3 regions of the Mesorhizobium cantuariense genome follow, and region 1 is predicted to be linked to each of the others. Evidence: predicted binding sites of a transcription regulator. Region 1 holds the regulator's gene; each other region holds the start of a gene.
What was found. Region 1 encodes PhoB, which activates phosphate uptake and scavenging genes when phosphate is short. Its sites were predicted from a motif close to TGTCATNNANCTGTCAT; they were not measured.
Positions count from the first base shown of each region.

Region 2: the regulator PhoB is predicted to act here: its motif matches at 5,135-5,151, upstream of ACFOJ9_RS38110 (ceramide glucosyltransferase).
Region 3: the regulator PhoB is predicted to act here: its motif matches at 5,857-5,873, upstream of ACFOJ9_RS25600 (putative 2-aminoethylphosphonate ABC transporter substrate-binding protein).

Region 1 is NZ_JBHRVD010000001.1:6,043,314-6,053,767, forward strand. It holds gene ACFOJ9_RS29485 (hypothetical protein) at 1-85, shown strand, start outside; gene ACFOJ9_RS29490 (YMGG-like glycine zipper-containing protein) at 170-415, shown strand; gene ACFOJ9_RS29495 (CHASE domain-containing protein) at 513-2,153, opposite strand; gene ACFOJ9_RS29500 (ATP-binding cassette domain-containing protein) at 2,306-3,103, opposite strand; gene ACFOJ9_RS29505 (sugar ABC transporter permease) at 3,117-4,448, opposite strand; gene xylF (D-xylose ABC transporter substrate-binding protein) at 4,597-5,637, opposite strand; gene ACFOJ9_RS29515 (ROK family protein) at 5,908-7,155, shown strand; gene phoB (phosphate regulon transcriptional regulator PhoB) at 7,172-7,861, opposite strand; gene phoU (phosphate signaling complex protein PhoU) at 7,878-8,585, opposite strand; gene pstB (phosphate ABC transporter ATP-binding protein PstB) at 8,611-9,435, opposite strand; gene pstA (phosphate ABC transporter permease PstA) at 9,453-10,454, opposite strand, start outside.
Region 2 is NZ_JBHRVD010000001.1:7,827,843-7,838,296, forward strand. It holds gene ACFOJ9_RS38080 (magnesium and cobalt transport protein CorA) at 1-309, shown strand, start outside; gene ACFOJ9_RS38085 (GcrA family cell cycle regulator) at 465-983, opposite strand; gene ACFOJ9_RS38090 (aspartate aminotransferase family protein) at 1,341-2,540, shown strand; gene argF (ornithine carbamoyltransferase) at 2,557-3,468, shown strand; gene ACFOJ9_RS38100 (Hsp33 family molecular chaperone) at 3,562-4,593, shown strand; gene apaG (Co2+/Mg2+ efflux protein ApaG) at 4,639-5,031, opposite strand; gene ACFOJ9_RS38110 (ceramide glucosyltransferase) at 5,260-6,411, shown strand; gene ACFOJ9_RS38115 (O-succinylhomoserine sulfhydrylase) at 6,421-7,608, opposite strand; SAM riboswitch at 7,666-7,743, opposite strand; gene ACFOJ9_RS38120 (2'-deoxycytidine 5'-triphosphate deaminase) at 7,825-8,919, shown strand; gene ACFOJ9_RS38125 (ABC transporter substrate-binding protein) at 9,021-9,791, shown strand; gene ACFOJ9_RS38130 (transposase) at 10,140-10,454, opposite strand, start outside.
Region 3 is NZ_JBHRVD010000001.1:5,216,619-5,227,072, forward strand. It holds gene ACFOJ9_RS25585 (hypothetical protein) at 1-822, opposite strand, end outside; gene ACFOJ9_RS25590 (putative 2-aminoethylphosphonate ABC transporter permease subunit) at 1,407-3,419, opposite strand; gene ACFOJ9_RS25595 (putative 2-aminoethylphosphonate ABC transporter ATP-binding protein) at 3,403-4,590, opposite strand; gene ACFOJ9_RS25600 (putative 2-aminoethylphosphonate ABC transporter substrate-binding protein) at 4,659-5,684, opposite strand; gene pbfA ((R)-1-hydroxy-2-aminoethylphosphonate ammonia-lyase) at 5,961-7,319, opposite strand; gene phnY (phosphonoacetaldehyde dehydrogenase) at 7,392-8,849, opposite strand; gene phnA (phosphonoacetate hydrolase) at 9,105-10,364, opposite strand; gene ACFOJ9_RS25620 (2-aminoethylphosphonate--pyruvate transaminase) at 10,389-10,454, opposite strand, start outside.

The DNA of each region.
Region 1 (10,454 bases):
TCTCGACGCATCCTTGGAGATTTCAAATATCGTGGTTGCGTCAGACATGACGCGCCCCGAAAAAGACTATCTTAGCCAACAATAAATTCGAGCGGGCAACGGGCGCCATTTCATGCTAAATGGCGGTTAGAGCTTACTAAAGTGAGGACACAAAGTGAGGAGTGACTCTATGCGGAAGATCATTATTGCCATGGTTGCAGTGGTCGCGGTCAGTGGCTGCACCTCGACCGAGCAGGACGTGGTTGGCGGTGGCTTGATTGGCGCCGGTGTCGGCGGCTTGGTCGGCGGCGGCAGGGGCGCGCTGATCGGCGCGGCCGTTGGTGCCGGTTCCGGCCTGCTGGTGCGCAATCTGCGCAACGGCTATTGCCAGTATCGCGATCATCGCGGCCGGATCTATACGGCTCGCTGCAACTAGTTCGGGCGATAATCGAAATGTTGATCCGGAGACCGGTTGGCCGGCCTCCGGATTTTCCATGTTTGGATGCTTGATCCTGGCTGCCTGACGATCGCCGTCAGTTTGTCAAAGGGATTCTGATTTCCACGTTCAGCCCATCGGCCCGGAAATCACGCTTGATCGTGCCGCGCAATTCGCGCGTGACGTTGAGGTCGATCAGCTTGGTGCCAAATCCGGTCTTGGCGGGTGCGTCGAGCTTCTTCTGCCCGGTTTCCCGCCAGTTGAGAGCCAGCGTCCTGTCGCGCCCGCGCCCTTCGACCGACCAGTCCACTTTCAGCGCCCAGTCGCCCTTCAGGGTATTGGCCGAATTGCCGGCTTCGCCGTATTTCAGCGCATTCGTCGCCAGTTCGTGAAAGGTCAGGCCGAGCGCTTGCGTCGTGGTTTCGTCGAGCAGCACCTGTGGCCCTGACAACAGCTCTTCGGGCAGCTCCTTGCCGAACACCTGGCCAAGCTCGATGCGCAACAGATCGCCGAGATCGGCCTTCTGCCAGCGCGAGCGCGTCAGCATGTCCTGAGACGCCGCCATCGCCTGCAGCCTGGCCGAGAAGGATGCGGAAAACTCGTTGACGTCGGTGGCCCGCGAAGCCGTCTGGCGCGCGATCGCCAGCACCCTGGTGATCGAATTCTTGATGCGGTGCTTCATCTCCTGCAACATCAGGTCTTTTTCGAGCAGGCTCTTTTCCGTCGTTTCGTGCAATCGCGACGCTGCCTCATAGGCCCGCTCCTGATAACGCGCCACCAGCGCTATGGCGCCCGCCAACAGTAGGCCGAACAGCCCCAGCATCACCGGAATGGCGCGCGACGACGGCTGCGAAAAGGCACTTGTCGGCCGGAAAAGGACCGTCCACGGTTGGCCAGCCACCATGATCTTGCGGGTGACCAGCAGCCTGCTTCCGAAGGATGAGGCCGGCGGCGTCTCCGAGCGGAACAAGAGATTGTCGTCATTCACCGTGCCGTCATAGATTTCGGTGTTGACCGGCAGCAGCGGCGACCGGCTGAGCGCGATCTGGAACAGATCGCGAGCCCGAAAAGCCGCATAGAGAAAACCGGCCGTGGAGGATCTGGACGCATTGATGCCATCGGGTGCGGTTTCGACATTGAGCCGCACGAGGACGAGGAAGCCGGTGAACGTCTGCGCGGCACCCGTCTCCTGGCCCAGCTGCACCAGCCCGCTGGCGTGCTGCTGGTCGTCCGACATCGCCTTTTCGATCGCCGCGCGCCGCACCGGTTCACTGAACATGTCGTAGCCAATGCTGGCCTGGTTGGACGGACCAAGCGGTTCGAACATCACGATGGGCGCGCGCCAGGGTTGCGTGGTATCAGGATAGATTGGATGGCTGACGCCATGGTCGTGCAACATATCGCGTTCGACTGCCGCCTCGTCTCCCGCCTTCACCAGCCTGAGGAAGCCGATACCGCGCAAGCCGGCGAAATTGTTGTCGACATCGAGTGCCTTGAAGAACGCCTTGAACTCATTCTGGGAGATATCGCCGTTGCGGGCATCGAACAAGGCCCGCGTCGAGCGCAGCAGCGACAGATGCAGGTCGATGCGGCTCTCGATCCGGTTGAGCGCATCGTCTGCCGTCGCTTCGAATTTGATGCGGGCGGCCTCCTGCGTCGCGAAATAGGCAAACCCCGCCATCATCATGCTAATCAGCGCGACGGCTATGAAGGCGATGATCGGGAAAAGCTTCTTCAATGGTCGATGCGGCCCGTGAGCGAATTGGGACCTTTATGGGCAAGTCGCCGCGCCAACACAATGGCAAGGCCAAGCCATCCTGACGGCTGGCATATCAGATGGCCCGAGACCCGGCACATTCGTCCTGCCATGCGGGATCGCTATCGCCGCGCTCAGGCGGCGATCTTCAGCGCGCCCGGTCCGGGAATGGCGCCGGGCGGGCATTTGCCCAGAATGATCATGCCGAGCACCTCGTCCTGGGTAACATCGGTGGTGCGGGCGGTGCCGACGACCTGGCCGTTCTTCATGACGCAGACGCGGTCGGCAAGCTCGAACACGTCGTGGATATCGTGGCTGATCAGGAAGATGCCGATACCGTCGGACTTGAGCTGCTTGACCAGTTCGCCGACCTGCGCCGTTTCCTGCGGACCAAGTGCCGCCGTCGGCTCGTCCATGATCAGGATGCGTGCATTGAACAGGATCGCGCGCGCGATCGCCACCGACTGCCGCTGGCCGCCCGACAGCTTTATCACCGGCTCCTTGAAGCGCTGGAAGCGGGGATTGAGCCGGCCCATCACCTTGCGCGCCTCGGCCTCCATGGCAACGTCGTCGAGCGTGCCCCAGGCGGTCATCAGCTCGCGGCCGAGGAACAGATTGGCGGCGGCATCGACGTTGTCGGCCAACGCCAGCGTCTGGTAGATCGTCTCGATGCCGTATTTCTTGGCGTCGCGCGGGTTGAAGATCGATGCCTCCTCGCCGTTGACGAAGATCTGGCCAAAGTCGCGCTTGTAGGCGCCGGACAGGATCTTGATCAGCGTCGACTTGCCGGCGCCGTTGTGGCCGAGCAGCGCCACGACCTCGCCGGGGAAAAGATCGATCGACGCGTCGTCGACGGCGCGGATGCCGCCAAACGCGATCGAGATGTTCCTCATGTCGATCAGCGGCGTGCCTGTGGGAGCACTCTTTTCCATGATCGTTCCTCCCCTAGACGCGTTTGCGATAAACGGTGTCGAGCCAGACGGCGATGACCAGCACGGCGCCGACGACGATGCTCTGCAGTGGCGAGTCGATGCCAAGCAGCACCATGCCGGACTGCAGCGACTGCATCAGCAGCGCGCCGAGCATGGCGCCCATCACCGTTCCGGCGCCACCGGCCAGCGACGTGCCGCCGATGACAGCCGCCGCGATGACCAGCAGCTCGTCCAGTGTGCCCAGCGCATTGGTCGACGCATTGAGGCGGGCCGATGAGATTGCCGCGCTGATGGCCGCCAGCACGCCCATGATCATGAACACCTTCATGGTCACCCAGCGCGTGTTGATGCCGGCGAGTTCCGCTGCCTCCGGATTGCCGCCGATAGCAAAGACATAGCGGCCGAAACGCGTGCGTTTGGTGATGAAGGTCATGATGATGCCCACGGTCACCGCCATCAGCACCGGTATGGCGATGCCATGCGCGATGAACAGCCCACCTTCTGGAATGGTGATGCCGTTCTGCTGCGCATACTGGCGCACGATGCCGATCGGCCACGGATAGGAATTGGCGATCCAGACGGCGCCAAGGATGGCGGCGCAGGCAACCACGCCAAGCAAGGTCTCAGCCCAGACGGGGCGCAGTGGAAAGCTGAACCGCTTGCGCTGCGAACGGCCGTTGAGCAGCGCGAAGGCAACCGCCGCACAGGCAACGATGCCGACGATCCAGCTGGCTGTGGCACCGATCGAACCGCGTGGTCCGCCGCCCATCAATTGGAAGGTGGCGTCGAGCGGCGCGACCGTGCGCCCGCTGGTGATGAGCCACGCCATGCCGCGCCAGACCAGCAGGCCGCCCAGTGTCACGATGAAGGCAGGCACCTCCATATAAGCGATGATGAAGCCCTGGAACGCGCCGATCAGCAGACCAAGCACCACGCCGGCGGCAAGCGCGATGACCCAGAGCCAGGGATTTCCAAGCTGGAAGCCGATGACTCGAATGAGGAATTCGGCCTGCGCCACGCCCATGATCATACCGATCACGCCTTCGACGGAGCCGACCGAAAGGTCGATGTTGCGCATGACGATGACCAGCACCATGCCGGTCGCCATGATCGCGACCGAGGAGGTCTGCACCGAGAGGTTCCACAGATTGCGCGGCGTCAGGAAAAGCCCGCCCGACAGGATGTGTATGCCGACCCAGATGACCAGCAGCGCGCCGACCATGCCGAGCATGCGCGTGTCGAGCTCGGTAGCCTTGAGAAACCGCCCGGCGGCGCTGAGTTCAGATGCACGCGCCCGGTCCGCTGCAGTGCCGGCGACCGGCTGATTAGAGGTCGTGTCGGTCATGGATCCTCCCACCGGTTTGCCGTCTGACGCGGATGCCGGAACATGGATGCTATTTGCTTTCCGCAGTTATTTGAAGCGGAAGCCCCTTGAGAAACGCCGCGGCCTTTGGGCCGCGGCGCCGAGATTTCGAACCGATAGCGACCCGGTTTTAGTTGCAGGCCGCGACGCTGCCGGCGGCGACGCCCGCGCAGACTTCGTCTTTCTTGATCCAGCCGGCGTCGATGACGACGTTGAGATTGTCCTTGGTGATGGCAACCGGGGTCAGGAACAGCGACTTGACGGTATTGCCGCCTGGTGTCGTGAAGTCCTTGGCGCCGGCAATGTCGCTCGTCTTCTTGCCGTCGGCGAGCTGCGAGGCGATCTCTGCAGCGTTCTTGCCCAGTTCGCGTGCGTCCTTCCACACCGACACGGTCTGCGTGCCGAGCGCGATGCGGTTCAGCGCGGCGTGGTCGCCGTCCTGACCCGAGACCGGCACGGTGCCGGCCAACCCTTGAGCCGTCAGCGCCGCGACGACGCCGCCGGCGGTGCCGTCATTGGCCGCGACCACCGCATCGACCTTGTTGTCGTTGGCGGTCAGGAACTGTTCCATGTTCTTCTGGGCATTGGCGGGCAGCCAGCCGTCCGTATAGGCCTCGCCGACATTCTTGATCTTGCCGCTGTCTATGGCTTCCTTGAGCACTTCCATCGAGCCCGAGAACAGGAAATCGGCATTCGGATCGGCACCCGAACCCTTGATGAAGACATAGTTGCCTTCCGGCTTGGCCTTGAACACTTCGCGGGCCTGCATGCGGCCGACTTCCTTATTGTCGAAAGTCAGGTAGAAGACATCCTTGTTCTCGATCAGCCGGTCATAGCCGACGACCGGAATGCCTTCATCCAGCGCCTTCTGCACCGCCGGGCCGATGGCCGAGGCATCCTGCGCCAGGATGATCAGCGCGTTGGCGCCCTGCGAGATCAGGCTTTCGACATCGGTGAGCTGCTTACCGGGATTGGACTGCGCATCGGCGGAGATGTACTTGTCGCCGGCGGCCTCGATCGCCGTCTTCATGGCGGCCTCGTCGGTCTTCCAGCGCTCCTCCTGGAAGTTGGACCACGAAACGCCGATGACCTTGTCCTTGGCCTGTGCGACCGACACGAGCGTCAGCGACATGGCGACACCCGCCAGGATGGCGGCTGTGAATCTTTTCATATTATCCTCCCTGCGCCGCGTATGGCGCGACCAAACTGACCCGAAGGCCGGCACAGAGGCTCTATTTTTTCGAGCCTCGAAAAAATACTGATCCAACACCCGAACGCTGTCAACATCGATTCTGATGGATTTTGATGTCCTTCAGAATTTTTTTCGAGCCTCGGAATAAATAAGTGACAGGGCGGGCCGCTTCTGCCAGTATTTGACCGCGTTGCCGGCAGCGTTCCAGGGGCAGGAAGAACCGCGGCGACCGGGAGGATGTGAAGAAACATGTCGGTCGGAATCCGCCACGACGATTTGCGCCGCCGCAACCGCGCGATGGTGATCGCAGCCGTGCGCCGCGCCGGACAACCGTCACGCACCGAGATCGCCGCGACCACGGGCCTCAGCCACTCGACCATATCGGCGATCTCCTCCGACCTGATCGGCGAAGGCATCCTGACCGAAAGCAAACCGAGCGAGGCCGGCTCGCTCAAACGCGGTCGGCCGCAGGTCGGCCTCAGCCTCAATCCGGAAGCGGCGGCGGTGATGACCGTCGTTCTGTCGCTGAATTTTCTCTCCGTTGCCGTCATCGACTATGCCGGCCAGGTGATCGCCGAGGAGCAGCGCAGGCTGGACACGCTGACGATGCCGCGCGAGGCGCTGATCGGCGAATGCACGGCAATCGTGCGGCGCCGCCTCGAAGACCCCGATCTTGACGTGCGCAGCATCGCCCGCATCGCTCTGGCGATCCAGGGCATCACCGACACCCATGCCCGCGCCATGCTGTGGTCGCCGATCACGCCTCACACCGACATCGCCTTCGCCGACATACTCGAAGACGAGTTCGGCATCCCCGCCACCATGGAAAACGACTGCAACATGATGGCTATAGCACTGCGCTGGCGCGACCCTGATCGCTACCGCGACGATTTCATCGCCATTCTTCTATCGCACGGCATCGGCATGGGCCTGGTGCTGAAGGGCGAGCTGTTCACCGGCACCCATTCCTCGGGCGGCGAGTTCGGCCACATGATCCACCGGCCGAACGGCGCGCTCTGCCGCTGCGGGCGGCGCGGCTGCGTCGAAGCCTATGCCGGCAACTACGCCATCTGGCGCAGCGCAAGGCAATTGGGTGAGGACGCAGAACCCGTCGCCGATGTCAGCGACGCCGACATGCGTGCCCTGGCCACCGCGGCCCGCGAAAGCGACGGACCCGAGCGCGAGGCCTATCGCAAGGCCGGCGAAGCGCTCGGCTACGGCCTCGGCAGCCTGTTCGCGCTGATCGATCCGGCGCCCGTAGCCATGGTCGGGGTCAGCGCCGCTGCCTTCGACTTGATCGAGCCGGCATTGCGCAAGGCGATTGCCCAGACCGCCGGCGGCCAGCACTCGAAATCGATTTCCTTCGACACCGAGCCGAACGAACTGCCGCTGATCCGCGAAGGCTGCGCCATGCGTGCGCTGACCTTCGTCGACCAGGAGATTTTCGCACCCGGCGCGCAAACAAGATCCGGCCTCGCCGGCAAGAACGTGGCGTGAATTCAAACGGGCGAGTTCAATCCTCACGGATCGCGTAGCCCGCTCCACGAATGGTGCGGATGACGTCGGGCATGCGGCCGTTGTTGACGGCCTTGCGCAGCCGGCCGACATGCACATCCACCGTGCGCTCGTCGATGTAGATCGTCTCGCCCCAGACATTGTCGAGCAGCTGGCTGCGCGAGAAGACGCGGCCGGGATGGCGCATCATGAATTCGAGCAGGCGGAACTCGGTCGGTCCAAGCCTGATCTCGCTCTTCTTGCGATAGACCCGGTGCGATTCACGGTCGAGCACGATATCGCCGACCTTCAGCACACTGGACAGCACCTCCGGCTTGGCGCGGCGCAGCAGCGCCTTGACCCTGGCCATGAATTCCGGTGTCGAGAACGGCTTGACCAGATAATCGTCGGCGCCGGTCGACAGACCGCGCACGCGGTCGCTCTCCTCGCCACGCGCGGTCAGCATGATGATCGGCAGCCGCTCGGTCTCGGGACGCATTCTTAGCCGACGACAGAGTTCGATACCGGAAACCGCAGGCACCATCCAGTCGAGCACCAGAAGGTCGGGAACGTTCTCCTGCAGCCGGATCTCGGCCTCGTCACCGCGCGTCACCACCTCGACCTGATAGCCTTCGGATTCGAGATTGTAGCGGAGCAGCACGCCTAGCGGCTCCTCATCCTCCACCACCATGATGCGTGGCGCGATCATCGACTGGTCATCCCTGTCATGCGGCCGGCGCGGACATTGCCGTCTCGTCCTGCTTCGGACGATTGGCGGGCAGCTGCGTGCCGGTCAAAACATAATAGGCATTTTCAGCGATGTTGGTCACGTGGTCGCCGATGCGCTCGAGGTTCTTGGCGCAGAACAACAGATGCGTGCAGGCAGTGATGTTGCGCGGGTCTTCCATCATGTAGGTCAGCAGTTCACGGAACACCGAGGTGTATTTGACGTCGATGCGCTCGTCGTTGTTTCTGAGCGTGGCAAGCGCTGCCGCGTCAGCGGCGGCATACTCGTCGATGACGCCCTGCACCTGGATCAGCACCAGCTGCGCCATCCCGTCGATCGAATGCGACAGGTCGCGCGGCGTGACGCTCAGGCCGACAGTGCCGACGCGTTTGGCAATGTTCTTGGCAAGGTCGCCGATGCGCTCGAGGTCGCCGGCCATGCGGATCGAACCGACCACCGCACGCAGGTCGTTGGCCATCGGCTGGCGCTTGGCGATCAGCGTGATGGCGCGATCGTCCAACTCGCGCTGGCGTGCATCCATGATGGCATCGTCGGAAACCACCCGCTGCGCCAGCGCATTGTCCGAATTGAGCAATGCCTTGGTCGAGCCACTGACCATCGAGCGGGCGAGATCGCCCATGTCGCGGATCAGCTGGCTGACCTGCTCCAGATCCTCATCGAAAGATGCGACGGTATGTTCACCCATGATCTTCGTCCCTCGTATGCTGAACTCAGCCGAACCGGCCGGTGATGTAGTCCTGGGTGCGCTTGTCGTCGGGGGTGGTGAACATCTTGTCGGTGGCTCCCTCCTCGACCAGATAGCCAAGATGGAACATCGCGGTGCGCTGCGACACGCGCGCCGCCTGCTGCATCGAGTGGGTGACGATGACGATCGTATAGTTCTGACGCAGTTCGTCGATCAGTTCCTCGACGCGAGCGGTGGCGATCGGGTCGAGCGCCGAACACGGCTCGTCCATCAGGATCACCTCGGGCGACACGGCGATGGCGCGCGCAATGCACAGACGCTGCTGCTGGCCACCGGAAAGGCCGGTGCCAGGTTCCTGCAAGCGGTCCTTGACCTCGTTCCAGATTGCCGCCTTCTTCAGGCTCGACTCGACGATCTGATCCATGTCGGCCTTGCGCTTGGCCAGTCCGTGGATGCGCGGGCCATAGGCGACGTTCTCGTAGATCGACTTGGGAAACGGATTGGGCTTCTGGAACACCATGCCGACGCGCGCCCTGAGCTCGACGACGTCGATGTTCTTGTCGTAGATATCCTCTTCGTCGAGCGTTATCTTGCCGATTACCCGCGCTGAATCGATGGTGTCGTTCATGCGGTTGAGGCAGCGCAGGAAGGTGGACTTGCCGCAGCCGGAGGGGCCGATCAGCGCGGTCACCTGATTGAGGCGGACGTCGAGATCGACGTCGAACAGCGCCTGCTTCTCGCCGTAGAACACGCCGACCTTGTCGCCGCGCATTTTGATCACTTCGTTCGACTTGGCGTTCACCTTGTCGCCCACTGCGTTTTCAAGGGACTGTTCGGTCATGATGTTCATACCAAAATGCCTTTTTTCTACCAGCGCCGCTCGAACCGACGCCGAAGCACGATCGCGGTGATGTTCATGGCCATGAGGAAGACGAGCAGGATGATGATGGCGCCGGACATGCGCTCGACGAAGGCGCGTTCGGCCTCGTTCGCCCACATATAGATCTGCACCGGCAGCGCGGTGGCCGGATCGAAAGGCGTCGTCGGAGGATCGGCGACGAAGGCGACCATGCCGATCAGCAGCAGCGGCGCGGTTTCGCCGAGCGCACGCGCAAGACCGATGATGGTGCCGGTGAGGATGCCGGGCGCGGCAAGCGGCAGGATGTGGTGGAACACCATCTGCATCTTGGAGGCGCCGAGACCAAGGGCTGCCGAGCGGATCGACGGCGGCACGGCGGCAAGTGCCGCGCGCGTCGCGATGATGATCGTCGGCAGCGTCATCAGCGTCAGCACCAGGCCGCCGACGAAAGCGGCGGAGCGCGGCATGCCTAGGAAATTGATAAACACCGCGAGGCCGAGCAGGCCGAAGACGATCGACGGCACCGCGGCCAGATTGTTGATATTGACTTCGATCAGGTCGGTGAAGCGGTTCTTCTTGGCGAACTCCTCCAGATAGATGGAGGCGGCGACACCGATTGGCAGCGCCAGCAGCAGCACGATCACCATCATGTAGAACGAGCCGATGATCGCCACGCCCATGCCGGACGTTTCCGGACGGCTGGAGGCGCCATAGGTGAACAGGCCGGTGTTGAAATGCTCGGCCATCGCACCCTCGGCCTTGAGCTTGTTCATCCAGGTGATCTGCTGGTCCGAGACCTTGCGTCGCGCTTCCTCGACGCCGAGATCGATCTGGCCCTTGAAGGCCGAGTCGAGATTGGCGGCGGCGAGAATGTTGACGTTGCGCGTCGTGCCGATCACCGACGGATCGGCGGCGACGATGTCGCGCAACTGGACGCGTGCGCCTTCCGACAGGAAGCCCTTGAGCTGCCTGATTGCCGGCTTGTCGTCGGGATTGATGCCGAGCTTGGC
Region 2 (10,454 bases), 1.8 Mb from region 1:
CTGTTTCGCGACGTCACCGATCACATCCGCACCGTCCAGGAAAAGATCGACAGCCTGCGCGAGGTGCTGGCGTTCGCTTTCGAGGCGAGCCTGCTGGTCGGCCAGAGTCAGGAAACGGCGAACACCAAGAAGCTCGCCTCATGGGCCGCCATCCTGGCGGTGCCGACAGCGCTCGCAGGCATCTACGGCATGAACTTCGACGGTATGCCGGAACTGAAGATGGAATACGGATATCCGGTGGTGCTGGCCACGATCGCGCTGATCTGCGCGTTTCTCTACTGGCGGTTTAGGAAGAACGGCTGGCTGTGAAAGAGAGCGAATAGCAAATAGCGAATAACACAAAAACGGCTTGCTCCCTGTCACAGAAGCCAAGCCGTTTCTATTCGCTATTCGCTATTCGCTATTCGCTATTCGCTATTCGCTATTCGCTATTCGCTATTCGCTATTCGCTATTCGCTATTCGCTCAGCGACTCCGCCGCCGCTCCGATGCCGGCTGGAATGCCACGCGGGCGTGGTACTTGCAGTAGGGACCGGTTTCGGCGGCATCGTTGCCGCAGAAATGGAAGTCCTCCGAAAGCGGATCGCCGTTCGGCCATTTGCAGGTCCGCTCGGTCAGCTCGACGAGTTGCAGGTGCCGTGAGATCGGCAACACGACATTTTCGACCGGGCGGATGTAATGGCGTGCCACCGGTTCGGCGTCGAACTGCGTCTGCAACGCCGTCGCGCCGATCGATGTCGTGACGTGGCGTGTAGCGGTTGCGGCGCGTGATACCGATTTCTGAACGGTCGATCCTTGCGCCGCCTTCTTCTGGCGTGCCGGCGTGGCGGTCGAGCGTCCGCGGCCCGACAGTTTCAGCCGATGCACCTTGCCGATGACCGCATTGCGGCTGACCCCTCCAAGCTGTGCGGCAATCTGGCTTGCGCTCAAACCCTCCGACCACAGTTTCCTGAGAAGTTCTACCCGCTCGTCAGTCCAGTTCATGAGACCGCGCTCCTCTAAGCGTGCGGCAATCGGAATCCACTCCCGACCCGGCAACATTTGCCGGGGCAGACACCACATATATCTGGTGATTAGGTCCGCCGCACGAAATCTAGTTATTTCTCGTCTACAACTACTCTATGCGCTGACTCGGTGACAAGAGTCCCAAGTGCAACACGAATCGGTTTTTTCGGTTTTCCCCAACTTGCCCGGTCGCTTATGAGCCGGCGTCTCGTCAGAGGGCTTGCCGCGCGCCACTACGCGACGTTTTCGTTGACTTCATGGCCGAAAAACAGGATAAGCCGCACAGGCCGCCGCTTTGGCGGCTTTTTTGATTTTCCGGTACCGGAGACGCATATAATGAGCGGTTCGGCGCTTTACGAGACCTTTGCTCGCGCACCCTTGGCCTTCGACCACGGGGAAGGCACTTGGCTGGTTACCGACAAGGGCGAGCGATATCTCGATTTCGCCGGCGGCATCGCTGTCAATTCGCTGGGCCACAGCCATCCGCATCTGGTCGCCGCACTCACCGAGCAGGCCGCCAAGCTCTGGCATGTTTCCAATCTCTATGAGATTCCGGGGCAGAGCCGGCTCGGCGAGCGGCTGGTCGACGCCACTTTCGCCGACAAGGTGTTCTTCACCAATTCCGGCGCCGAGGCGCTGGAATGTGCGATCAAGACGGCGCGGCGCTACCAGTTCGTCAACGGACACCCCGAACGCTTCCGCGTCATCACCTTTGAGGGCGCCTTCCATGGCCGCACGCTGGCGACCATCGCGGCCGGCGGTCAATACAAATATCTTGAAGGCTTCGGCCCCAAGGTCGAAGGCTTCGATCAGGTCGGCTTCGACGACATCGACGCCGCCGAAAAGGCGATCACGCCGGAGACGGCCGCCATCCTGATCGAGCCGGTGCAGGGCGAGGGCGGTATCCGTCCGGTGCCGACGCAATCGCTGAAGCGGCTCAGGCAATTGTGCGAGCAGCATGGCCTGCTCTTGATCTTCGATGAGGTCCAGTGCGGCATCGGCCGTACCGGCAAGCTGTTCGCGCATGAATGGTCCAGTGTCACGCCAGACATCATGGCGATCGCCAAGGGCATTGGCGGCGGCTTCCCGATGGGCGCCTGCCTTGCCACGGATGAAGCGGCTGTCGGCATGACCGCAGGCGTGCACGGCACCACGTTCGGCGGTAACCCGCTGGCCATGGCTGTCGGCAACGCCGTGCTCGATGTCGTGCTGGAAGACGGCTTCCTCGAAGATGTCCAGCGCAAGGCGCTGCTGATGAAGCAGGGGCTTGCGTCGGTCGCCGACGAGTTTCCCGAAATCATCGAGGACATTAGGGGCGCCGGGCTGATGCTCGGCCTCAAATGCGCCATGCCCAACACCACGGTGAACATGGCATTGCGCGACCAGCACCTGCTGGCGGTTCCGGCCGGCGACAACGTCATTCGCCTGTTGCCGCCGCTCACCGTCACCGACGCCGAGATCCACGACGCGCTCAACCGCATTCGCGCCGGCGCCAAGGGCCTGGCGGAGGCGATCGCCTCTGCCGCCGCGAAGTAATCCGGAACCATTCCTGATGTCAGTTCGCCATTTCACCGACCTTTCCGCCGTTTCCGAAGGCGATCTGCGCTTCATGCTGGACGATGCGGTGGTGCGAAAGGCGCGGCTCAAGGCCGGCGAGCGGACAAAGCCGCTCGAAGGCAAGGTGCTGGCGATGATCTTCGACAAGCCGTCGACGCGCACGCGTGTGTCCTTCGACGTCGGCATGCGCCAGCTTGGCGGCGAAACCATCATGCTGACCGGCACAGAGATGCAGCTCGGCCGTTCCGAAACTATTGCCGACACAGCCAAGGTGCTGTCGCGCTATGTCGATGCGATCATGATCCGCACCACCTCGCATGAGCGGCTGCTGGAATTGACCGAGAACGCCACCGTGCCGGTGATCAACGGACTGACCGACGATACCCATCCGTGCCAGTTGATGGCCGATATCATGACCTTCGAGGAACATCGCGGTCCGGTCGCCGGCAAGACCATCGCCTGGACCGGCGACGGCAACAATGTGCTGCATTCGCTGCTCGAGGCCTCGGCCCGGTTCCGCTTCAACCTCAACGTCGCGGTGCCCGAGGGCAGCGAGCCGGCGCAGAAGCATATCGACTGGTCGCAGGCGCATGGCGGCAAGCTGCACTTCACCCGCTCGCCCGAGGAGGCCGTCGATCAGGCCGACTGCATCGTCACCGATTGCTGGGTGTCGATGGGCCAAGAGCATCGCGCCCGCGGCCACAACGTGTTCTCGCCCTACCAGGTCAATGCCAAGCTCATGGCCAGGGCCAAGCCGGACGCGCTGTTCATGCACTGCCTGCCGGCGCATCGCGGCGAGGAAGTGACCGACGAGGTCATCGACGGGCCGCATTCGGTGGTCTTCGACGAAGCCGAGAACCGGCTCCATGCCCAGAAGGCCGTGCTCGCCTGGTGTCTCGGCGCTTGATCTCTGGGAGCTTGATCTGCGGGGGTGTGATGCCTATCTGCGCCGCATCACGCAAATCAAGCGCGTTTCGACGCATGCGCCCCGGAGGGCGGCATGGCCGCGCCCTGGAGCTTTGTCATGTTGGAAACCTATCAAGTGACTGAACATCACCCCAAACTCGGCGAATTCGGCTACGCCGGCGACGATCACGTCGTGCCGTTCGAGGTCGGCCCGCTCGATGTGCGCGGCCGCACCGTCCAGCTCGGGCCGATGCTCGACGCCATCCTCAGCCGTCACGACTATCCCGAGCCGGTCGCCCGCCTGCTGGCGGAGGCCTGTGTGCTGACGGTGCTGCTCGGCACCTCGCTCAAGTTCGAGGGTAAATTCATCCTGCAGACCCGCACCGACGGGCCTGTCGACATGCTGGTCGCGGATTTCTCCACGCCCTCGGCGCTGCGCGCCTATGCGCGTTTCGACGCCGACCGGTTGGAGGCGTTGGTCGCGGCAGGCGAAACGTCCCAGCAGACGCTGCTTGGCAGCGGCGTGTTGGCGCTGACCATCGATCAGGGCGCTCACACGCAGCGCTATCAGGGCATCGTCCAACTCGACGGCGAGACGCTGGAAGATGCGGCACGCACCTATTTCCGTCAGTCGGAGCAGATCCCGACCGATCTCAGGCTCTCGGTGGCCAAGCTGCTGACGCCCGGCCCCGGCGGCGCCCGCGAGCAGTGGCGCGCCGGTGGCATCCTGGCGCAGTTCCTGCCGCAGTCGCCCGAGCGCATGCGCGTGCCGGATCTGCCGGGTGGCGATGGCGATCCGCGCGAGGAGATCCACGATCCGGCCGACAATTCCTGGCAGGAGTTGCTGGCGCTGCTCGGCACGATCGAACCGACCGAACTGATCGACCCGACGATCGGTGCCGAGCGGCTGCTTTACAGGCTGTTCCACGAGCATGGCGTGCGCGTCTTCGGCGGCGTTCCGGTCGCCGACCAGTGCTCGTGCTCCAAGGACAAGATCCGCGGCATCCTCGAGGGTTTTTCCGCGCAGGAGATCAAGGACAGCACCGAGGATGGCGGCATCCACGTCGCCTGCGAATTCTGCTCGAAGCAATATGACTTCGATCCGGCGGAATTCGCGGCTCAGTAAAGAAAGACACGCCTCACCGGCCGCTTCGCGGCCGGTGAGGCGAAACTAATTCACCGTCCGCCGTGTCCCCGGCAGGTCGAGTGAAAATGCGGGAATGGCGATGTCGAACGTCTCGCCCCGCTTGTTGCGCATCGTGTAGTGCCCGACCATGATGCCGGACGGTGTCGAGAGCGGGCAACCGGATGTGTATTGGTAGCTGTCGCCGGGATTGAGTTCGGGCTGGTCGCCGACGACGCCGGGGCCGCGTACCTCCTCGACCCGGCCGGTGCCGTCGGTGATGTGCCAATAGCGCGACAACAGCTGCACGAAATCGTCCGACTGATTGTCGATCGTTATCTGATAGCCCCAGACATAGCGGTTCTCGGCCGGATCCGAGCGGTCCTCCAGATAGAACGGCCTGACCTGAACTTCGATGTTGCGCGTGACGGCGCTATACATAAGCGGCTCCAAAACAATCCGGCAACTTTCGGCGCTCAATGCGAGCTGGTCAACGGTGCGCGTCCTGTTCGTTGCCGACTGAACGGCAGGTGCGGGCAAAGAATGTCATTTAAGTGACACATGACAATGATGGTGTGCGCCGATCAGTGCCGCGCGACTCGGGCGCTCTGCCGAACTGTTGAAATCGGTCGTCATATGGACCGATTTTTCTGGAGTGACCGGATCTCGATGGAACTCACTCTCATAGCCGCCACGCTTTCAGCTGCTCTCATCCTCTCAAATCTTGCCAGCATCGTGCTTGCCGCTTCGCGTCTGAAACGGCGCCGCACCATTCCCCCGTCGGCCGGCAAGCCGCGGCCGGTGTCGATCGTCGTGCCTTCGCGTGGCGTCGAGCCGTTCACGCACGAGACGCTGGAGCGCGCCTTCTCGCTCGACTGGCCGCGCTACGAGCTGATCTTCTGCGTCGCCCATGCCGACGATCCGGTGGTCAAACTGATAAACAGGGCGATTGCCCTGTTTCCGAAAGTGCCGGCCCGGCTGCTGGTTGGCGACGACCGCATCAGCGCCAATCCGAAACTCAACAATTGCGTCAAGGGCTGGGAAGCGGCGCGGCACAATTGGGTTGTTCTGGCCGATTCCAACGTGTTGATGCCGAGAGATTACGTCCAGCACCTGATGGCTGCATGGAGGCCCGACACCGGCCTTGTCTGCTCGACGCCGATCGGTTCGCGGCCAGCCGGCTTCTGGGCCGAGGTCGAATGCGCTTTCCTCAACACGCTGCAGGCACGCTGGCAATATGCCGGCGAGGCGCTTGGCCTCGGCTTTGCCCAGGGCAAGAGCATGCTCTGGAACAAGCCGATGCTCGACGCCAATGGCGGCATCCGCGCGCTTGCAGCCGAGATCGCCGAGGACGCCGCCGCGACCAAGCTGGTCAATGGCCTCGGCCTGCGCGTCAATCTCGTCGCCGCGCCCTTCGAGCAGCCGCTCGGCCGGCGCACCTTTGACGAGATCTGGTCACGTCAGGCCCGCTGGGCACGCCTGCGCCGCGTCACCTTTCCGCTGTTCTTCGCGCCTGAAATCCTGACCGGCGCGGTGGTGCCGCTGGTGCTTGCGTTGATTGCGGCGGCAAGCGCCGGCGTCAGTCTCTGGGCAACCGCCATCGCCGTGCTGGCGGCCTTCTATCTTCCGGAATGCGCCCTGGCCTGGTTCAAGGGCTGGTACCTGTCGCCGCGCATGGTCGCGGCGATCATGGTGCGCGACCTGATGCTGCCGACGATGTGGGCGCGCGGCTGGCTCGGCGGCGCCGTCGACTGGCGCGGCAATGCGATGACCATTGGCACCAAGGCGGCCGAACTGGAAGAGACGCCTTCCGGCGCTTGAAAAGCCCTCTTATTTGGCCTTCAGCGCCTGTGCGATATCCTCTAGCAGATCGTCGGTGTCCTCCAGGCCGACCGACAGTCTGAGCGTGCCCGGCCCGATGCCGAGCTCGGCGCGGGCCTCGTCACTCAGATTCTTGTGCGTCGTCGTCGCCGGGTGGGTGATCAGGCTTTTGGCATCGCCGAGATTGTTGGAGATCAAGACGATTTCAAGCGCGTTCTGCAAGGCGAAGGCCGCGTGCTTGCCGCCCTTGACGTCGAGGCAGATCAGCGTCGAGCCGCCCGACATCTGCTTCTTGACGATATCGGCCTGCGGATGGTCGGCCCGCCCGGGATAGATGACGCGGGCGATTTCCGGCCGTTCGGCCAGGAAATCCGCGATCCGGCCTGCGCTTTCCGTCTGCTGGCGCACGCGCAGCGGCAGCGTCTCCAGGCCCTTCAGCAGCGTCCAGGCGTTGAACGGCGACAGGCTCGGACCGGTGTGGCGGAAATAGTCGTGCAGGTTCTCGTCGATCCATTTCTTGTCCGACAGGATGACGCCGCCGAGGCATCGTCCCTGGCCGTCAATATGCTTGGTCGCCGAATAGACGACGATATGGGCGCCGAGCTGCAAAGGCTTCTGCTGCAAAGGCGTGGCGAAGACATTGTCGACGATCAGTCGCGCCCCGATCGAATTGGCAAGTGAGGCAACCGCAGCGATGTCGACCACTTCCAGCGTCGGATTGGTCGGGCTTTCCAGGAAGAACAGCTTGGTGTTCGGCTTGACCGCCTTTTCCCAGTTGGCGATGTCGGTGCCGTCGACCAGCGTTGCCTCGATGCCGTATTTCGGCGCCAGCGTCTCGACCACCCAGCGGCACGAACCGAACAGCGCGCGCGCCGCCACGATATGGTCGCCGGCCTTGGCGCTGCACAGAAGGGCAGCCGTCACCGCGGCCATGCCGGAGGCGGTGGCGCGAGCGTCTTCCGCACCTTCGAGCGCGCACATGCGCTTCTCGAACATGTCGACGGTCGGATTGGCGTAGCGCGAATAGATGAAACCCGGCTCCTCGCCCTTGAAACGGGCTTCGGCGGCCTGCGCCGTTTCGTAGACATAGCCCTGGGTCAGGTAAATCGCTTCCGACGTTTCGCCGAAGCCGGAACGCAGCGTTCCGCTGTGCACGAGTGCCGTCTGAGGCTTCCAGTTGCGCTTCTTGGTGCTCATCGCTCTTCTTCCAGACACAAAAAAACCGGCCGCGAAAGTCGCAACCGGTCCATACGGCCTTGCGGCCCGACGGTCCTTTAGCGACTTGTTTAACGTGGCTGCAAGCCGACCGGCCAAATCACCACGGGATAACGACCCTTTAGACCCGCGCCACGCTTGCGTCAATTGCCGGCTTCATTAAGAGGTTTGTACCAACGGTCTTGGAGCGACCCAGCTTTGCGGCAGACAGGCATTCTTCCCGATCAGGACATATCGGCGCTGTTCCAGTCCGGCGCGCTGAAGTCGACGCGCGCGCTTGACGCCGACCAGATCCAGCCGGCCAGTCTTGATCTCAGGCTCGGCGATAAGGCTTGGCGGGTGCGTGCCTCCTTCCTGCCAGGTCCCAACCACAAGGTTTCGGAAAAGCTCGATCGGCTGCAGTTGCACGAGATCAATCTTGCCGAGGGCGCGGTGCTGGAGACCGGCTGCGTCTATATCGTGCCCTTGCTTGAAAGCCTGGCATTGCCGGCTGACATTTCGGCCTCGGCCAATCCGAAGAGCTCGACCGGGCGGCTCGATATCTTCACCCGTGTCATGACCGATCGCGGCCACGAGTTCGACAAGATCGCCGCCGGCTATCATGGCCCGCTCTATCTGGAGGTCAGCCCGCGCACGTTCCCGATCGTCGCGCGCACCGGTTCGCGTCTGTCGCAGATACGTTTCCGCACCGGCAATGCGCTGCTCTCGGAAGCCGAGCTGCACGACCTGCATCGCGCGCAGATGCTGGTCGCCACCGAGCCGCCGAACATTTCCGGCGGCGGCATAGCGCTGTCGATCGACCTCAACGGCGATCAGAACGGCCTGGTCGGCTATCGCGGCAAGCATCACACCGGTCTCGTCGATGTCGACAAGCGCGCGGCACAGGAGGTCGTCGACTTCTGGGAGCCGATCCACAAGAGCGGTGCCGGCGAACTGGTGCTCGATCCCGATGAATTCTACATCCTCGTCAGCCAGGAGGCGGTGCATGTGCCGCCGCTCTACGCCGCCGAGATGACGCCCTTCGATCCGCTGGTCGGTGAGTTCCGCGTCCACTATGCCGGTTTTTTCGATCCGGGCTTCGGCCATTCCGCGTCCGGTGGTACCGGCAGCCGGGCTGTGCTCGAAGTGCGCAGCCACGAAGTGCCGTTCATCCTCGACCATGGCCAGATTGTCGGCCGGCTGGTCTATGAGCACATGCTGAAGCGGCCGCAGGCGCTCTACGGCACCGATCTCGGCTCCAACTACCAGGCGCAGGGCCTGAAGCTGTCCAAGCATTTCCGCCCGGCGCGCTAAGCGCCTATCACCGTCAGGCAAAATACTTGCCTGCGCTGGCTCGCTATGCTTGGCTGCCTTGCTGGTCGTCAAGATGCCGGCGTTCAAGGGGAACCAAGAAAATGCAGATTTCGAAATGGATCATGTCGGCAGCGGGAGCTGCCATGCTGGTGATGGCGGCCGGCTCGCTGTCGCAGGCGCAGGAGAAGATCAAGATCGGCACCGAGGGCGCCTATCCGCCGTTCAACACCATTACGGCTGACGGCAAGGTCGAAGGCTTCGACATCGACATCGCCAACGCACTATGCGCGCAGATGAAGGTCGAGTGCGAGATCGTCACCCAGGACTGGGACGGCATCATCCCCGCTTTGCAGGCCAAGAAATTCGACGCCATCATCGCCTCGATGAGCATCACCGAGGAGCGCAAGAAGCAGGTCGCCTTCACCAACAAATATTATACGACACCGCTCGCTTTGGTGGCGCCGAAGGACAGCGATCTCACCTCGACCGAACCGGCAGCACTTGCGGGCAAGACGGTCGGCGCCCAGGCCTCGACCACGCAGGCCGACTATGCCCAGAATGAATATGGCAAGGCGGGCGCGGAGGCAAAACTCTATCCGACCCAGGAAGAGGCGATCACCGACCTGACGAACGGCCGTCTCGACGCCGTACTTTCCGATAAGTTCGTGCTGATGGACTGGTTGAAGAAGGCAAGCGACGGCTGCTGCAAGCTGGTTGGCGACGTCAAGGGTACGGAAACGCAAGCCGGCATTGCCGTCCGCCTGGAAGACACCGCACTGCGCGACAAGCTCAACGCGGCCATCGACGCCATTGTCGCCGACGGCACCTACAAGAAGATCCAGGCCAAGTATTTCGACTTCGATATCTATTGAGGTTGAAGCTGCCAATCTCCCTCCTTGAGGGGGAGATGGCCGGCAGGCCAGAGGGGGTCGCTGCGCGTAGATCGCCAACGCCCATTCCGCCACCGTAGAAGGGGTTGGCGATCCATGTGAGACGACCCCCTCTGTCGCCTTCGGCGACATCTCCCCCACAAGGGCATATGCGCTAAGATAGCTTCGGCATGGACTGAAATTTGCGCTTTCGTGGTGGCTCACGCCATCGATGTCGCAAGGCATGGAGATTTTGGCGCAGGGCTGCCAAGGGAGGTTGAGCAAAGATCGCTGCGATCAGAGAGGCGACGATCTGGCGGGTGGCGCGCCACAGCAGCGGGCGCCCGTCGCTCAAGGGGGAGAGACACCCAACTCCTGCGAAAGGGGTTCGGTCACAAGCGCGATGAGGAAGTGGGCAAGAATCCAAGGCTTTGCGATCCTTGGGTCTTTGGCTGGAGGCGCGCGCAGTCCGATCAGGCTCTTCAGACGCTTGAAGGCGAGCTCGATGCGCCAGCGCATGCGATAGAGCTTGAGAACTGTGCCGGAGGGAAACTCCTCCTGGTCAAGCGAGGTCACAAGGATGACAAAGCCGGCGGCAATCAGCGTCTCCGGTTGAACCTGCTTGCCCTTGGCCTTGGCTTCCTTGTTGATTTTGCGCCGCGCTTC
Region 3 (10,454 bases), 830 kb from region 1:
AGGGATTACTCCCTGTTGTAAGGCACGCCGAGCGCGACCGGCTGATGCGTGCGCGACCGCAGACCGGCCAGCAGCACCAGCGATGCCACATAGGGCAGCACCAGGAATATCTGATGGGGGACGGGAATCCCCACGACCTGGGCATGGATGCCCAACGCCTCCAGAAACGCGAAGATGAAGATCGCACCGACAACCCGGAACGGCATCCAGTTGCCGGCGATGATAGCGACGACGACCAGCCAGCCTCGCCCGGCAATAAGGTCGGGAACGAACTTGTCTGAATAGCCGAGCATCAGGAACGCGCCGCCGAAGCCGGACATCATGCTGCCGAACATGATCGCGAGCGCGGAATGTCGCTTCATCCATGCGGAAGACCAGGCCGTCACCGACGACATGGCCATTCTCGTCGCACCACGGCGCATAGTAGATCTGACCGACTTGCAGCTTCTTCATGTCACGCGGGATGAGCGTGTCCATCAGCTTCTCGGCATCGGGGCCGGCGATGACATATTTGGACAATGGCGACATGTCGCCCATGGCAACCCTGGTTCGGATTGCCGCCAGTTCCTCGACCATATCGGAATAGGAATCGACGACCATGTTTCGGTCCCAGCGCATCCACAATGCGTTCTGGTTCAACGGCGCCGTACGCTCAACGAAAGGCGTGCCGCGAAAAGCGACCCTGGCATCGGCTACCGTGCTCAAGCCCGTCGTGAATTTGATGTCATCCATTGCAAGTCTCCTCCCGGTCGCAAGGCACTTCGCCGCGACATTCAACAACGGGTGAGGACTGGCGCATCCCGCGCCAGGGAAAGGAGCCATCGAAGAGCAGACCGCAGAATGGCATCCTACAAGCAGGTACCAGGTCACTCAGATGGCTCTTGCCTCATCCGTATCTTGGCTGAGACTTTCACTTCACAGGGGTTTTCGGAATGCCCCCGGTTGCCGACGAGATACCGGCAGTTCAACCTGAATATTTGAAGCTGTTATTTAAGCATTCGTTCAACGCACCTGCGCACTTTTATCACGAAGCTACTCAGTGTTTAGCCAATGTCGTGGGCTCCGTTCGGGCCAATGTCCGCTTCCAGGAAGTGAGTTCCTGCGGATAGAGATGGCAGTCCGTTTCCTTTCACGCCCTTTGCGCAACAAGGAGCCTGCCGGGCGAAAACGACGAGCTGAGGCACCTTCGTGAAATACACCCAGCCGATGCTACAAGCGACGCAAAGCCTACGAGCCCGTGGCGCGTCGGGTAATTCGCTCCAGTCCGAGCAGCAGGACCAGCGTAGCCGCCACCAGGATCATGGTCAGTGCCGCACCGGCAAAGATGTCGCCGCGGTCGGTGGGGCTGAAGATCGAGACCGGCGAGTAGCGCTCGTCTCCGCTGCTTTGTCATTGACCTATTGCAATTATCGTACCCGCCAACCCTGAGTTCTTTTCAGGATACCTTTCGAAACAGCCATATGGATGATCCGCGCGAGTGCATTGGTGTAGAAGATCATCATGCCCATGGCAGCGGCAGGCGCGGTGTCACCAGCGTCGTCCATGTTGAGCACTGCGACCGAGGCAAGCGCCGTGTGAGTTGTATAGATGAACACCACCGCGGAAACCGTCGTCATGGCGTTGACGAAAAGATAGATCGAGATATCGAGGATTGCCGGCAGACAGATCGGCACTGTCACCCGCGTGAACAGGCGATAGAACGGCTGCTTCAGCGAGGCCGCTACCGGCTCGAATTCGCGATCGATCTGCTTCAACGCTGTCAGAGCCGTCAAATGACCGACTGTGTAGAAGTGCGTCACCGTGCAGACGACCAGGATCGCCATTGTGCCGTAGATCGCGTTCAGCGGATTAGCCGGATTGTTGAAGAAGAAAATGTAGGCCAGGCCGAGCACAAGCCCCGGCACCGCCATCGGCAGCATGGCGAGGAAGTGGAAGGCGGTTCGTCCGACCCTGAAGCCCTCGGTCTTTTCGACCATGTAGGCGCCGACGAAGACGATGACGGTTCCAAATACGGCGGTCAGCATCGAGAGCGTGATCGAGTTATAGTAGGAGGTCCAGCCCCCGCCATCCATGCGATCGAACGCGAAATTTTTCAGGCTGAGGCTGAGGTCGTAGGGCCAGAACTTGACCAGCGCGGCGTACTGGCAAATGCCGATGATGCCGGCGATGAACAACGCGACCAGGCTGCAATAGGCTAGACAGACCAGGTCGAAGCGGCGATTGGGTTTTGCCTCGTAAGGCACCGAGCGGGCCGATAGGAGCGAAACCTGCCTGCGCTGGACCAGGCGGTCAACGACGAAGGCGGCAATGGCCGGGATCAGCAAGATGACCGAGACCACCGCCCCCATCTCGAAATTCTGCTGACCAATCACCTGCTTGTAGATATCGACAGCGAGCACGTTGAACTGACCGCCGATGACCTTCGGCAAGCCGAAATCGGTGATGACGAGCGTAAACACGACGAAGGCCGCGGAGATCAAACCGTAGCGCGCTCCCGGAATGGTAACGACCCAGAATGTCCGCCATTTGCTGGCGCGCAGCGAAGCGGCGGCTTCATACTGGCGCTGGTCGGAGATCGCCAGCGCCGTCGAGATAATGATCAGAGCATGGGGAAAGGTGAAGAATATCGAGCCGACGACAATCCCCAACGGACCGTAGATCGATATGCCGGCAAGCAGGTTCTTCAACATGCCCTGGTTGCCGAACAGATAAATGAGGGCGATGCCGGGCAGTAGCGACGGCACCAGGATGGGAGCCATGGCGATGAGCCTGAATAGGCCCTTGAAGCGCATCTGGCTTCGGTTCAGAGCGTAGGCGAAGCCGAAGGCTATGCCAACAGTGCTGATGGTGCTGATCAGCGCGATCAGGAAGGAATTCTGGATCGAGCGGAACAGCGTTGGCGTTGAGAAGTAGGTCGTGTAGTTGTCCAACCCAAGCGCGCGCGCGGGCCTCAGCATAATGCGCCGAAAGGTGTTCGAATCGACTTCCTGCCATTCGGTGCCGCGGTGGAGTTGTGTGCCTATCAGGAAATAAGCGTCATCGGTCGTGCCGCGGATCTTGTATTTGACTGGGCTGCGGAAACTGAAATCCGGAAAGAAGCTGGTGGCCGGCAGCCGGCCATCCGAACTGGTCTCAAGCTTTTCTGGCGGCAACGCGGCGAGTTTCTCGTTCAGGGCGGCGGCTGTTGCTGGCTCGCCGAAATTGCCGAACTCGTCGCTAACCTGGAATTCGAACGCGCCAAGATCGAAGCTGTAGGTCGAGAACGATTTCGACAGCATCACGTAAAGCGGGGCTGCCAGCGACAGGACGAGATAGAGCGAGATGACGACCAGCAGACCGCGCTTGATCAGCTCGTCCTTGTCGAGCGATTGTCGGAGCGCCCGGCCAGACGGCATCGGGACATCAATTGCCGCCGCCATGGCGCTCTCCTTGCGGGAAGATTAGCAGTCGGTCGGCGGGTAGTTCCACGGTTAGCGCTCCGCCTTCGGCGAGGCCGAGACGCCGCGTGGCGTTGACCGAGAAATCGGCGATCAGAATCTCGTCTCCAAGCTCTCCGCCGCGCAGCCGGGTGCGCCAGAACGAGCCTAGGAATTCCATTTCACCGACAGTCACGTCGATCAGGTTTTCCGGCGTCTTCACCACATCGGGAGCGCCGGGCGAACGCGAACCCGGCCCGTGCGGAATCACTTCTTCCGGCCGAATGGCGGCGACGACTGCCTCGCCGTTTGCAAAACTGTGCGGCGCGCATCTGAAAGCCTTTGCCCCGAAGCTGACCGAAGCGGCTGCCACCGTCGCTTCGAACTTGTTGGTCTCGCCGATGAAGTCGGCGACGAACAGCGTCGCGGGATGGCGGTAGATTTCAGTCGGACTGCCGACCTGCTCGATGACGCCATGGTTCATGACGACAATGCGGTCGGCCAACGACAATGCTTCTTCCTGGTCGTGCGTAACCATGATCGTGGTGACGCCGAGCTTGCGCTGCAGCCCCTTGATCTCGTGGCGCAAGTGCACGCGCACCTTGGCGTCGAGCGCCGACAGCGGCTCGTCGAGCAGAAGCAGGCCGGGCGAGGTGGCGATGGCCCGAGCGAGCGCGATGCGCTGCTGCTGCCCGCCGGAAAGCTGCGCTGGGTATTTCTTCGCCTGATCGGGCAGGCCGACCAGCATGAGCAATTCCTTGACGCGGGCATCGATCTCGGCGCGCGGCCGTTTGGTGTTTTCCAGGCCGAAGGCGATATTCCTTTCGATCGTCAGATTGGGAAAGAGCGCGTAGGACTGGAACACGATGCCGTAGTCGCGTTTTGACGGCGGTAGCGTTGAAATATCCCTGCCCCCCTGGCGGACGACGCCGCTAGTCTGCAGGTCGAGGCCGGCGACGGCGCGCAGCAGCGTGGTCTTGCCGCAACCCGAAGGTCCGAGAAAGCAGATGAATTCGCCTTCATTGATGTCAAGCGAGATGTCCTTAAGCGCATGGAACTCGCCGAAGGCTTTCCAGAGATGTTCGATCCGCAGGTAAGCCGTGTTGCCGGCAGCGGTCATGGGACGCACTTCGGCCGGCGTTGCCGATATATCAGCGACGGGTTCATGTCTCATTATGACCATCCGGCAAGAGTTACGAGAAGGGCGCCGCTCTGACGGCGCCCTGTCGAAATGCTCTGCGTCTAGCTCTTGGGCTCAGACTTGGCGTCATAGCGCTTCGTCCACTCGTCGAGAATGGCCTTCCGGTGGTTGGCCGCCCACTCGAAGTCATTGTCGATCATCTTGGACTCGATATCTGCGGGCAGGAACTCGACCGGCTTGGCGACATTCGGCATAGCCAGAACCGCATAACCTACATTGTACATCTCGTTGGCCTGCTTGCTGATCGACCAGTCGAGCAGCGTTTTGGCGGCCTCGAGATTTTTTGTTCCTGCAACGATCGCGGATGCCTCCATGTCCCAGCCGATGCCTTCGGACGGGATGACGATATCGAGGGGAGCGCCCTCCTTCTTGGACTTCGCGGCGCGAAACTCGAAAGAGATGCCGATAACGGTTTCACCCGAGGCGGCCATTTTGCATGGCTTCGAACCGGAATGCGTATAGGCATCGATATTCTGATGCAGGGCATCCATATAGGCCCAACCATCCTTCTCGCCGAACAACTGCAGCCAGCTCGATACATCGAGGAAGCCGGTGCCTGACGAGGCCGGGTTCGGCATCACGATGTGACCCTTGTATTCCGGCTTGGTGAGGTCTTTCCAGCTGGTCGGCTCAATGAGGCCAAGCTTTTTGCCCTCAACCGTGTTGAAGCAGATCGAAGCTGCCCAGGCGTCCATTCCGACCCAAGCTGGTGGCGTGTCCTTGTCGACGAATTTCGGCTTAAGCAATTCGACGCCTTTTGGCGCATAGGGCTCAAGCATGCCTTCGGTCTTAAGCACCAGAAGTGATGTTGCGGCAAGGCCCCAGATAACGTCGGCCTGCGGATTGTCTTTTTCGGCCAACAGCTTGGCGGTAACGACGCCAGTGGAGTCGCGGACAAAGTTCAGTTTGATGTCGGGGTGGCTCTTTGTGAAGGTCTCGGCGTAGCGGGCCAGATCCTCGGCTTCAATGGCGGTATAGATTGTCAGTTCGGTCGTTTCGGCAAAGGCGGCGGATGACATCAATGCCGCGGCGAAGGCGGCAAGTATGGTTACATTGCGCGATTTCATGATCAGTTCCCCTGTGATTGATGGCACATTCTGCGATGCACTTTGACGATCTCGCCTGTGGGCCGGAGGCTCACGCGGCGCCGTTCGATCTCGTCGTTGCGGCGACTTTGGGGATTGGTGATCGATAAGTAAAATCTATTTATTTTATAGAAAGCCAACTTCTTCTGATAGTTGTCACGGAACTGTCGCATCGCTGTCGTGGCGACGATTCCGGCCTCGTGGAAGGCCGGCGTCGGCGACCGCGTTGACGAGATCGGCCTCGGGGATGCCACATGGTCAGGCCGCCAGAACGGCGGCCTCGACGATGTCGAGCGCGTGGTCGAGATCGGTTTTCGAAATGACCAGCGGCGGCGACAGCGTCAGCACATTGCCCTGGCTGACCTTGAAGCTCAGGCCTTGCTCCAGGCAAGCGTAGAACACGCGCTCGGCGAGATCGCGAGCCGGCTGGCGTGTATCGCGATCCTCGACGAGCTCGACGCCGACCATCAGTCCCCGCCCGCGCACGTCGCCGACATGGGGCGAGCGCGCCATCAGGTCCTGCATGCGTCCCAGCATGTGCCGGCCGAGTTCGGCAGCGCGCTCGACGAGACCTTCCTCCAGGATGATGTCAATGGTGGTCAGTGCGGCGCGCGTCGTCACAGGGTTCTTCTCGTGGGTGTAGTGGCCGATGGCAAAGCCACCGGTGACGTCGAGGTCGCGGCGCGCGATGACGGCGGCGATCGGCAGGATGCCGCCGCCGAGCGACTTGCCGAGAACGACGATGTCGGGCGTCACATCGTCATGCTCGTGGGCGAAGAATTTTCCGGTCTTGCCGAGGCCGGTCGGGATCTCGTCGAAGATCAGCAGCGTGCCATGCCGGTCGCAGGCCTCGCGCACCCGCTTCCAGAAACCGGGCGGCGGCGGATTGGGCGTCGCCCGCATCGGTTCGGCAACGACCGCCGCCACGTCCTGCTCGCGGCCAAGGACGTAAGCGATCATGTTGGCGCAAGCGAGCCCCGAGGCTTCGAGGGAATCATGGCCATAGGGACAGCGATAGCCGTCCCAGGGTGCCACATGTTCGGTGCCGGTCATCATCGGGCCGGCGATATGCGAGCGGAAGGTCGCCTCGCCGCCGACGCTCGCGGCGGCGAAGCCGGCGCCATGAAAGGCATCCCAGAACGACACTGTCTTGAAGCGGCCGGTCGCGGCGCGCGCGATCTTCAGCGCGACCTCGACGGCGTCGGAACCGCCGGTGGTGAACAGCACCTTGCCGAGATCGCCGGGCGCCAGTGCTGCCAGCTTCTCGGCCAGCTCGACAGCGGGCTCACAGGTGAAGCGGCGCGGCGCAAAGCAGAGCTCGTCGAGCTGCTTCTTGATCGCGGCCACCAGCCTTGGATGGCCGTAGCCGAGGTGATGAACGCTGTTGCCGTGGAAATCCATGAAGCGGCGGCCGGCGGTGTCCTCGATCCAGATGCCTTGCGCCTTGGCGATCGTCGAAAGACAGGGGCTGGACAGGCTCTGGTGCATGAAGGCGGCCGCGTCGCGATCGAGCAGGCCGCGGATCCGCGGATCGTCCTGCCCGGCATCCCAGCGGCCGCGAGCCGCTGTGGTGTTGGAATCGCCTTCGGTGTGCACAAGCTCTTTGATCGCGGCCATCATGGTCTCCGAAACGCGAATGAGGGAGCGGCGAACGCTCCCTCGGTTGTTCTATCCGTCAATGCCGCCCGGTCAGGACCAGGGCAGCGAAAATGTCTTCACATTGGTGTAGCTCTTCATCGCTTCGATGACGCCTTCCTTGTAGCCATTGCCCGAATCCTTGATGCCGCCGAAGGGCGACATCTCGATGCGGTAGCCCGGCACTTCCCAGATGTTGACCGTGCCGACCTCAAGGCCGGCGATGTATTTCTGCATGCGGCGGAAATCATTGGTGCAGACACCCGACGACAGGCCAAATGCGGTCGAGTTGGACAACGCGATCAGCTCATCGTCATCGTTCGGCGCGCGAACGATCGGGATAATCGGCCCGAACGTCTCTTCCATCACCAGTTCGGATGTGTGCGGCACGCGGTCGACGACGATCGGCGGCAGCAACGCGCCCTGACGGCCCGAATTGTAGAGGATTTCAGCACCTTGCTCGGCGGCCATATGGACGCGGGCTTCGAACAGGGCCGCCGCCTTTTCGTGGACGACGGTGCCAAGGTCGGTCGAGCGGTCCATCGGGTCGCCAAAGCGGATCTTTTTCGCCCGCTCCAGCACCAGCGGCACGAAACGGTCAGCGACGCTTTCCTGGCACAGGATCCGCTTGACCGCGGTGCAGCGCTGGCCGGAATTTTTCGTCGCACCGGCGACGGCGAGATCGGCTGCCTTTGCCAGATCGTCGTCGGACAGATCGTTGAGGATGATCAGTGGATCGTTGCCGCCGAGTTCGAGCACCTGGCGCTTGTAGCCGGCGGTGCGGGCGATCATCTTGCCGACCGGCACGCCGCCGGTGAAGGTGATCAGATCGATGTTCTCGTTGGTGATCATCTCGTTGCCGATGTCGGCCGGCCAGCCAGTCACCACCGACAGCATTTCCGGCGGCAGGCCGGCTTCGTAGAGAATGTCGGCCAGCAGAAGCGCCGTCATCGGCGTCAATTCGGTCGGCTTGACCACCACGCAATTGTTGGTGGCAATCGCCGGCGCCACCTTATGCGAAACCATGTTGAGCGGATGGTTGAACGGCGTGATCGCCGAGATCGCCTTCAGCGGTTCGCGGGTGGTGAATATCTTGCGCGCCTTGCCGTGCGGGGTGAGATCGCAGGAGAAGATCTGGCCATCGTCCTGGATGCACATCTGCGCCGACAATGTGAACACGTCATAGGCGCGGCCGACCTCATAGAGCGAATCCGCCTTGGAGATTCCGAGCTCGAGCGTGATGAGATCGGATATTTCTTCGCGGCGCGATGCCAGCGCCTCCGCGGTGCGAAACAGGATCTGCTGACGCTCGTAGCGCGTCAGCTTCGATTTGTAGCTGGCGGCGATCTCGAATGCCTGGCGGGCGTGCTCGGCGCGCCCGGCCGGGACGGTGCCGATAATGGCATTGGTGTAGGGGTAATGGACGGGGACGACATCATCCGCGTCGACCCTGCGCCCTGCGATGCGCATCGGCTCGTGGCGGACTTTGATCGAAGTATCGAGCTTGGCCATGTCAGTATTCCTGGTGCTCAGAGAACACATTGATCTTTGTCGGCGAGGCCATCGCGTCGCTGCAATGCCTTCCCCCACTCCGGCCCTTCGGGCCACCTCTCCCCCCTCCGGAGGGAGAGGAAGGAGCCAAGGCCGGCGAGCTCAGCGCCCTTCCTCTCCCCCGTCGATCGGGGGAGAGGTGGCCCGAAGGGCCGGAGTGGGGGTCGACCAGCGCCATCATGGACGGCGACACGCCCTCCCGGCGATCCAACTCGCTCAGCCCGCCAGCGCCGCCGCCATGGTGGCGTAGTAAAAGGCGTCGAAGTTTCTCAACACAGGTTCGTTCGGCAAATCGGGCAGCACCCGGTTGACGATGAAAGGCACCGTTTGCTCGGTCAGTCCGCCATGCGAGCGCAGCGGCTCGTTGAGGGCCGCCAGATCGTGGCGGTGTTCGCTGGTGCCGATGGTCTTGTTCTCGGTCGAGATCAGCACGATGTCGCCGATGCGGTCGGCCGGCAGCTCGAAGCGCTCGCAGGCCGTCGGGCTGTCGACAACCAGCATGATGCCGTCGATCTTTGCCAGCCGCGCCATGATGCCGGCCTGGTCGGCGCCATCAGGCAGGTAGGCGGTGGCAAACGAGCCGAGCGCGCCGTGATGCACGACATAGGGGTCGGTGATCGGCAGGATGACGCGGGCCGCGTCCTTGCCGAGCCATTCGTCGAGCAGGTCCTGGACATAGACGACGTCAGGCGAACCGTCCGCCTTGTGCTTGGGCTTCATGCCATGGTCGGCGGTGACGACTATGGCCGCACCCAGCTCGTCAAGCTCGGTCAGATACTTGTCGAACATCTCGTAGAAGGCATTGGCCTGTGGCACGCCGGGCGCGTATTTGTGCTGCACATAATCGGTGGTCGTCAGGTACATGATGTCGGGGCGGAATTCCTTCAGCAGCTGGACGCCGGCGGCGAAGACGAATTCCGATAGTTCGGCCGAATAGACCTCCGGCACCGGCAGCCAGAAATGCTTCGAGGCATTGTCGATGCCGTGCTCGGCTAAAGTCGTGGTGTCCGACTTTTCCGCCGAGAAGCACAACGCACGGCCCTCGTCGAAGGCCAGCCCCTTGCCGAGCAAGGCGCGCAGCTTGTCCTTGGCGGTCACCACGGCCACCTTGGCGCCGGCGTCGTAGAAGGCCTGGAAAATGGTCGGCGCGCGCAGGAAGCGCGGGTCGTTCATCATCACTTCCTTGCCGGTTTCGCGCTCGTAGAGATAGTTGCCGCAGATGCCATGCACCGACGGTGGGCGGCCGGTGGCGATCGACAGATTGTTGGGATTGGTGAAGCTCGGAATGACCGAGTGCGCAAAACGCACCGTGCCCTTTTGCTTGATCCTGACCAGCGCCGGCATCAGCCCGGCTTCGATCGCTTCGTCGAGATAGGCCGGTTCGCAGCCGTCAAGGCAGATGGCGATGGCCGGCACACGCGGCCAGGCGTAAGTGCGGCCGTTGACCGCGACGTTGATGGGGGACATCTGGTTCATCGAAAATCCTCGAAATCAGCCGCTTCAGGCGGCGAGTTTGGCGCGCTCGGCGATTGCCGCGGCGGGTGGGGCGGCGGTGTCGACGCCCAT